One region of the Geobacillus sp. Y412MC52 genome, then DNA from elsewhere that is predicted to be linked to it. Evidence: riboswitches for the same ligand, from Rfam matches in the RefSeq annotation. Region 1 holds a riboswitch; the other holds the start of a gene.
The links. A riboswitch is a leader RNA that binds a small molecule or an ion and turns the genes downstream of it on or off. The one in region 1 is predicted to bind cyclic di-GMP.
Positions count from the first base shown of each region.

Region 2: another riboswitch for cyclic di-GMP. It lies ahead of GYMC52_RS16540 (hypothetical protein); the one in region 1 lies ahead of GYMC52_RS16080 (hypothetical protein).

Region 1 is NC_014915.1:3,239,011-3,243,432, forward strand. Features, by position in the region: gene GYMC52_RS16070 (S41 family peptidase) at 1-382, opposite strand, end outside; gene GYMC52_RS16075 (pirin family protein) at 775-1,488, opposite strand; cyclic di-GMP riboswitch class I at 1,788-1,873, shown strand; gene GYMC52_RS16080 (hypothetical protein) at 1,914-2,774, shown strand; gene merR (Hg(II)-responsive transcriptional regulator) at 3,013-3,441, opposite strand; gene merA (mercury(II) reductase) at 3,769-4,422, opposite strand, start outside.
Region 2 is NC_014915.1:3,341,025-3,345,446, reverse strand. Features, by position in the region: gene GYMC52_RS16560 (IS701 family transposase) at 1-647, opposite strand, end outside; partial or broken gene GYMC52_RS19645 (JAB domain-containing protein) at 879-1,380, shown strand; gene GYMC52_RS16550 (hypothetical protein) at 1,456-1,878, shown strand; gene GYMC52_RS16545 (hypothetical protein) at 1,960-2,424, shown strand; cyclic di-GMP riboswitch class I at 2,522-2,604, shown strand; gene GYMC52_RS16540 (hypothetical protein) at 2,631-3,356, shown strand; gene GYMC52_RS16535 (IS1380 family transposase) at 3,988-4,422, opposite strand, start outside.

The DNA.
Region 1 (4,422 bases):
TCACCTTGCCGTCGATCATGCTCACTTCGGCGCCGATCCCCTCAAACGACGAGTCGAGCGACTCGTTGAACTGCTCCGTCGTTTCCGCATCCATGTAGACGGAATACGGGTCATGGAGCGTGTTGATCATACCTTGAATGGCGCCTTCCGTCAGTTTTTCTTCATCCACTTTCTCCACGTACCGATTCTTAATGAGCTCATAAGCTTGCCGGATTTTTTTCATCTCTTCGCTGTCGTTCGTCGACTTGGACGGCTCATTCGAAACAATCGTCGAAAGCGAGCCTTCCATCGGGCGGTCCGCCAACTGAAGGCCAGCGTACGTCCCTCCCGCCCCAATGAGCATCGATATGGCCATCAATGCGGCCGTCGTCGATTTTTTCACGTTGCTTCCTCCTCACCCTATGCTTGACCTTCCCCACCGCTTGCTGCGGTGCGAGAAGGGGGCTTTCTCCTCGCTCCTCCGTCAGTGAAGCAAATGAACATCCCTTCCGCCCCAACGCTGACGGCTTTTGCAAAACACGAAAAGGAAAAGCACCGCCTCACGCCGTGCCATGCCTTTATCTTCATCATATGTTGGGCTTGTACCGAGTATGCTAGTGCGTTGTCTATCCTTTACTAGTTTACACGCTCCTTGTTGATTTCTCAACTCATACAGAGCGGAAAAAAGAGGCACCCCTCGCCCTTGGCGGCGAACGATGCCTCTTCTTGATTCGTCTTCTTGGCACGATCTAGAATGGAAGCCAAACCAATGAGCCGCACAAAAACGAAACGCTTTCACCCCTCTTTTGGCAAGTCGATGAGCATCAACCGCGATCCTTCGTTCGTTGCGAGGCGAAGAACCGGCGTTTCCGTGATGCGGGCCGCATCGCGCCGCTCGAGATGGTCCTCGCCGTTTAACGTCAGATCCCCCTCAATGACAAAGACAAAGATGTTCCGCCCTTCCGGCTGGGTAAACGTCAGCTTATGCCCGGCTTCCAAATCGGAAAGATAAATCGTCAAATCTTGATGAATGTGAGCAATCCCCGGGGAAGACGGGTGTTTCGTGACAATCGGCAGCAAGGCGTTTTTCATCTTGTCGACCGGAAACTCGGTCCGCTCGTACGACGGCGGCAATCCGTATTGTTCCGGCAAAAACCAAAGTTGCAAAAAGTTCACCTCTTCCGTCGCCGAAGGGTTCACTTCCGAATGGACGATGCCGGTGCCGGCCGACATCCGCTGCACGCCGCCGAACGTTGTCACCGCCTTATGTCCGGTGCTGTCTTCATGTTGCAAATAGCCTTTAAGCACGATCGACACAATTTCCATCTCCCGGTGCGGGTGAGCGCCAAAGCCGGAGAGCGGCGCAACGAAATCGTCGTTTAACACCCTTAGCGGGCCAAACTGGATGTTGTTCGGATCATAATACTCGCCAAATGAGAAGCTATGGTATGTTTTCAGCCAGCCGTAATCGGCATGATATCGGGACGACGCCCGGTCGATGCGGATCATCTTTTCCACTCCTTCATTGCCGGAAATGACCGGCCATCAAGCGCGTGCTGTCCTGAACCAGCAAGCGCCATCCCCATTAAGGCCTACAATATTGATTCCCGTTTTGCGTTGTCTCATCCCCGTTGGGCGCCGACATCTCCTTTATTCAATAAATCTTGAATTCAAGATAATTATATAAAACCTGCCTTCACTTGTCAATCGGCAAACAGGCCAAAAAAATGGGACAAATGGATGATTTACCTGCGGCAAATGGACAACTTATAGTGAAAGTAACGCCGCATCTTCTCCTGCGAGGAGATACGGCGAAAAGGCAAAGCGCTGGAAACAGCGTGGCGCAAAGCTAAAGGGGCTACGGCGAAAGACGCTATGCCAGCCAGCTGCCGAACGTATCTTCAATCCATCATTGATGAAGGGAGAAGAAAAGCATGAAGCGAATGCTAGTTGGGTGCCTCGCTGCTGCCTTGTTGTTTTCATCAGGATGGGCAACAGCCGAAGCCAAGGGGAAACAACAATCCAAGCCAAAATGGGCCGATAAAAACAAAGACGGCATCCCGGATGATTGGGAACTGAAGTACAAACTCGGTCTAGGGAAAAACGTCGCCAACCAGGACAAAGACCGCGACGGCTTAACCAACCGAGTGGAATACAACCTCCGTCTGAATCCGACGAAAACAGATACGGACAAAGATAAAATATTAGATGGGGACGAAGACAACGACCGCGATGGGCTGACAAACAGCGCCGAGGTAGCGCTCGGCACTAAACCCGAAGATGCCGACAGCGACAACGATCATGTCAAGGACGGAGCAGAGAAGAAAGGAAAAGCCCAACTGGCTAACGTCGTCCAAAAACTTGAGCTACAAATGAAAACCGCGGCTAACCAAACGATTAAAATCGACTATCATTGGTCTGACCGCCATTCCCATTTGCACATTAAAGACCAGACGGGTGAAGTGACAACAAATGATGTCCAGTCGCTCATTAACGACTTGCAAGCATCACCGTCGCTGTCAAATGATGAAGTCATCGCCAAAATCCAAACTCTCTTTTCCCTTGATACTCCGTTCCGCCTTGAACTCGAGTGGAAATATGGAAGCGGCCGGGCGCGGAAACTTTCCGTCAAGCAAGACGAGGACAAAGGAGAAAATGCTGGGCAACCCGGCGATGATCAAGATGACGATGACCAAGGCCATGATCAAGACGGTCATGATCAAAATCACGACCAAGACGATGATGACTACGATGGTGGCAATGTAGGCGGCGACGATGGCAACAGCAGCGAATAATCGCGTCCTGAGCAGACAAGCAGCTGCCCGAAAGGCCGGGAAACCGGCTAATGAGGGCAGCCGTATTTTTGTTGGAGCTTGCCACCACTTATTTCCTTATCGCCCTTTTTTCTCCCCCGTTGCTAGTGTAAAGGACGCACGGGGCTGTTGCGGCTAAAATTCCGTAGTAAAATAAACACCCGAACCGATCAATAACAAAGCCGTTGCCTATCTCCCTTTTAGGCAAGTAAACAGTCCCTCATTCTCCCTTCCTTCCCTCATCCGAGGGTTCTTCTAGCAATAGGTCAATAATCGGGCAGTTATATAAATTGTCTTCATGAGGGCAACATTCCTTTAACTGCTGGAGCATCGCTTCGATCCGCCTCAAATCGCGAATGCTGGCTTGAATCTCCTCGATCTTTTGCGTAACAAAGCGGTACATGTCTTTGCATCGATCGCGATCCCGATCGACAACGCCAAGCAGTTTATCAATTTCCGCCAAGGTGAATCCGAGCCCTTGCAACCGCTTAATAAACTGAATTCGCCTGACCGTTTCCTCCGTATACAGACGATATCCGCCTTCTGTCCGCTCTGTTTCTGGAATAAGCCCTTTCCGTTCGTAGTATCGGATCGTTTCTTTATTGACATGGCATGTTTCTGCCAGCTCGCCGATGCGGTAATGTTTCATATAACCACCTCACCCAAAAGCATAAACCTTGTACTATAGTACAGGGTACTATAGTACAGGGTCAAGTCAATATAAAAGTTGGGCCGGCGAAAAACAACTGTTCCCCCTGATCGATTGGTTATCGTGCGAAAAGAGGAATCGATGTTACAAAGTTTTTCAATTTGAGAAGTGCTGCTGTTAAGCTTCATGCTCTGTTCAATCACCAGCCTTTTAAGGAAGCGTTCCGCCAAACGGACCGCTCCCCATTAAGCTTCGTTGCAACCGCAACAGCAATGAGTTCCAACCCGTTGATAACGGTCCGCGAAGCGGCGGCCCAATTCGAAGGCCTCATCCCGCGCAGCACGATAACTTCGAAACATCTTGGTCAAACGTAAGCGCCGCCAGCTTCAGCCCCTCCGCCATCGTTAAATACGGAGCCAACGTGCGGCGAAGGTCGTCGATCGTTAATCCGAATTGAATCGCCAACGTCGCAGCGTAAATGACCTCGCCGGCATTGTCCGCAACAACGTGGGCGCCTAGCAGCTTGCCCGTACGGGCCTCAGCGACAAGTTTAAACACCCCCGTCGTTTCCCGGTTGACGATCGCGCGCGGCACCGCCTCAAGCGGCAGGACGGACGTTTTCACGTCATACCCGTTTTCTTTCGCCCGCTGTTCGGTCAACCCGACGGTGGCGATGGCCGGATGGGTGAACGTCACCGCCGGAACGACGGCCGTATCCCAGCGCTTGTTCAGCCCGCCGACGGCATTGGCCGCGGCAACGGCTCCCTGATAGGCCGCGACATAGACGAACTGCGGGCCGAGCGTGACATCGCCTGCCGCATAAATCGACGGGTTCGTCGTCCGTGTATATTCGTCGATCAAAATTTCCCCGCGCGCCCCGACTTCCACACCGGCTGCTGGCAAGTTCAACGCCGCCGTATTCGGCGTTCTCCCGGCAGCCACGAGCAATTCGTCCGCTTCGATGACCCGGGTGCGGCCGTC
Region 2 (4,422 bases), 100 kb from region 1:
AGCATCGCGATGACATGGAATCCCTTTTTCAGGCAGGCTTCGATGAGCTCTTTGGACGGATACCATGAATCCATGAGCACATACACCGGATGATCCGGCTTCACCTTGAGCGAAGAAAGCATCTCCATCGCTAGGTCGACTTTGCTTGTTCCCGCCGTCTTATCATAAAGACGAAACGCGAACGGGAATGCCTGAGTCATGGTGTGTACCATCAGCCAAACGAGCGAATGCCCCCAGACCGATTGATGATCTTTGTGAGAGAAATGCCAATCACACCCTTGAATGGCGTGTGCAGCCCGTGACGAAGGCTTCGTTTTTTGGCAAATGGTATCATCAATCGAAACAAAAAGGGGTTGATTCTCCCGTTTGGCGATTCGCTCGATGCGATGAAGGATCCATTGCTGGAGTTTGCGAAGCAACGTCTCTTCATCCCAAGGGCTTTTCGTGAAAAAATGGCTGAGCGTTGTTCGATGGTTGGGATGAAAACTCCAGTGATGGACATCGGTCAACGTTCCCGAAAATCCCTTGGTAGTCAAGGCATCCACCATATGAACGAGATGCTTGATGACCGGTTTCGAGAAATAAAGCGCCAACCCCAACGCCATGAAAAACTTGTGGATTCCTTGATGATGTGCTAATCTATTCATGAGACATGAACCTCCTTGTGAATGGTTGGTTAGCACATCTATTTTAACCAAGGAGTCGGGTTCATGTCTCCTTTTTTGTTTGGATGTAAATTTATGTTAGTGAATTTGCTCATCTACAGTTATGATTGTGAACCCATAGTCATAGTGCCTCAATTCCTTTCGGGGAATTGGGGCTATTTTTGTTTTAGGAGGGAAAAGGATGAGCAAGTATCAAACCATCAACAGCTAGAGTTGCTAGAAAGGGAGGTGCCTGCCAAGCAGCCAGCGAAGCGCGTCAACATTGTCAGCCTGAAGCTCGTTCGAGAGTCTAGCGTGCTGTACAAGGAGCGTCAAATCAAGTCTCCGGAAGATGCGTACAAGCTGTTGGAGCCGTTTCTTGCGGAAGCCGACCGTGAGAAGTTTGCCGTTGTCTGCCTTGACACGAAAAACCAGCCGACTGCCATCAACGTTTGCCATGTCGGAAGTCTGAACGCTAGCATCCGTGTATCCGATGGAGGTGATGAAGGCTGCCATTCTCTCTAACTCTGCTTCTATCATCGTAGCCCATAATCATCCCAGCGGTCATTGCCAGCCGTCGAGGGAAGACATCGAGGTAACGAAACGGTTAGTGGAGGCGGGAAGGATCCTCTCCGGAATTAATCGAAACAGAGAAACATTGGTTGGGTTTCTATTTTTTTCGTTCATATGCAGGAATTTGCTTGTTTTTGTTGAAAGAATCCTTGATGATGCATGAACGGAGATTGCTCGTCATTTTGTTGGGGGCAGATGAGCCTGTTGCAAATATGACAAAAAAAGGGGGGGAGAAAAGGTGAAGGTGCTTGAGTACCGCTTTGCCATTGCACCTCTGTTTCACTTCATTGCAAGCAAATCGATGGAAGCAGGCTTGCATGTATGTGATGGACGTGGAAAGCAAACCGTGCAGTTGTTTATGAATGATCCCGCTTCCGAGAAAGGGAAGAAGCGCATCGGGGCTATACAATATGAAGGAAGCAACGATTACGCAATGAAAGAGCCTTACATTGTCAGCTGGAGGTTCGAGCGAGCGTTGCTTCCTGATGGACTCAAACAAGACTTGGAGGCGATCACAGCGTTTCGCAGAGATCGAAACGCAGGCCCGGCCATCAATCCAAACGCTCAGTCGATTGCTTTTAAGTTTGAAGCGTTGACGGATGCCGCCAAAGAAACGATTGAGGCGATTACGGCCGTTCTTAAGAAGCATGCAAGAAGTTGAAACGGTTGCGCTCCTGTTGCACTACGATGGATGGGACGATGCAGCTGAGGGGAAGATTGAAAGGGAAATGGGGGATTAGGAATGGCGCATGTATTTCAAATCAAAACAAAACCGCATGGGTTTCAGCGGTACGACGAATTCATTCGCGACCAGGTCATTGGGATTGGCTGGCCGCTGATTGGCAATTTAGACGGCATAAGCAAAGATGAACTGCGAGAGCGATTGCGCAATGTGTACCATTATTCGGGGGCGAAGCTTGGCAACGCTCTTGGCGCGATCTGGGCGTTTGTCCATACGATGGAACAAGGGGATGTCGTGTTGGTTCGCCATGGCGCATGGCTCAGCATTGGAATCATTGGCCCCTATCGCTATGTGAAACATCTCGACAATGATATCGATGGGTTTTGCCATCAACGATCGGTGGAGTGGAAGATCATCAATGAAAACGTTCGGTTGTATAATGAGAAAGTGCATGAAACATTGCGGAACCCGGGAGTTGTGACAAAAAGCAAATATACTGTACACGAACTTCAACTAGGGATTTAACGGTGAAGCAGGAATGTTTGAGACATATATGAAATGGTTCAAAGGTCGAAAATAGTCATTTCGTCTCACTTCCTTGCGAAGAAAATCATGGTACAATCATGATGAAAGGTACAGCTAAGGAAACTTAGCGTCACAAAGCTACAGGGGCTAAGGGGAAACCTATGCCAGCCAGCTGCCATTACCAAAAAATAAAGGAGGAATTGGTAATGTTGAAGAAAGGATGGCCGATTTTGGTGGCGTCGATGCTCGTCGCCTCTCCGGCGTGGGCGGCCGCCAAGCCTGCTGGCAAAGCGCATGAGCGCGAAACGATGGTGAAGAAAGTGGAAGTCGTCGTCAAGAAGAAGACGGAACAAAAGGAAACAGAGGCGAAGAAAAAACAGGAATCGTCCAAGCAACAAAAATGGCTTGCGCAAAAGTTGGCGCAGTTAAATAAAAAAGTAGGCCAAATTGAAGAGCGGTTAGACAAAGTGACCGCTCGCATTCAAGCATTGAGCGAAGCGGAACCGGCAACGGATACGCAAGCCTCGCCGACGCCTGCGGATTCGTCACCAACGGGCGAGCCGTCCGCTTCTCAACCGACAGGAGCCACAGCGGCAACTGACGCTCCGAGTGGACAAGCCATAGCGGCCAATGACGCTGCAACTCCGGATTCCAGCGGGCAAACGGCAACGGAGGCGCCGTCTCCGACTTCTCCACAACCTGTTGGTGAAGACCAAGAGGAACTCGATGAAGAAAAACAAGCGCAAATCGATGGCCTCATCGGCCAGCTCATCGCGCTGTCCAACCAGCTGCGGGCGGTGACGAATGACATTCGCGCTCTTGAAAAGAAAGTCGGCGCCAACAACGCAGACATTCAGAAGGTAAAAGAAAAAGTCAAGGCGTTGAACGATCAAGTGCAAGCGAACAAAAAGGCGTTGCTTCAGTTGCTGTAGAAATGAAAGGAAAGGGTGTCCCCCAGACGGCGGGACACTTTTTTACATTAACGGAGAATGTTGATGGATGTGTTCTCCAGGGGCTACGATCATGGTGAATGATGGATTCTTTTTCACTATCCCCCGAGACAGACTGTGTTTTCCTAATTTTCGTCTCCCTTGAAATCATGAAGGTGATGGCTTCTTGCTGAGCTTGAAGATCCGAAGCAGGATTCCATACTTTGATTGCGTTTTCTGTTGTTTTTGGTAAGCTGCTGTGAAGGATTTAGGTGTTTTTTTCTAACAATTTTGGCTCTTCACCGCAACATGTACTTGACAAGCAATGCGGTTTCCTGCACAAGGATATGCAAAAATCACTGATTTGCTGGTTTTCCCTCACAAGCGTAAATAGGGTATGTTCAGAAAAAATCAAGTACAACTTTTGCCTGAATCCGTGATGGATGGAAATCAACTTCGATTTTGGTGCTAGTTATATGGATGAATGATCCATAAATCCCTTTTTGTGATGATTCCCTGCACTATTTTCATGTTTAAAAATGAGATAAATTTCTTTTTATGGAGATCTAAACTAAAAAAGAGGCAAAAAAGTACAGGGAGTGATGGTTGACTTTTGCATCCGAACATCTGTTTGTTATCTTGCTTCTTTCCATTTTTGATACACATTCAGTAGGAGTATACTGTACCCGCTCCTTCGCGTCAGTTTCATCCATAGTTGCCGTGATCGGCGAACGAGTCGCCCTGCCATCGTGATCACCGTCTGAATGATCGTCTTGATGCGGCGGCGTTTCACTTTGTGATGTAATGGATGTCTCGGGTCGCTTAATAGATCTTGTCCGATCAGGCGAAGAAGGTTGTACACGAAGGCTCCCATGACCAACACGAGCGCATTCGTTTTCATCTTCCCAGATGGAAGCCGCTCTAAATCTAAGTCGCTCTTGAGTTCGCTATGAAACTGTTCGCATGTCGCATGATCATGATACAACGCGAGCACATCGCTCATTCGAACATGCTCGTATCCTTTGAGCCGCACCCAATAGCTTTCCACTTCATAATTAGGAACGAGCAT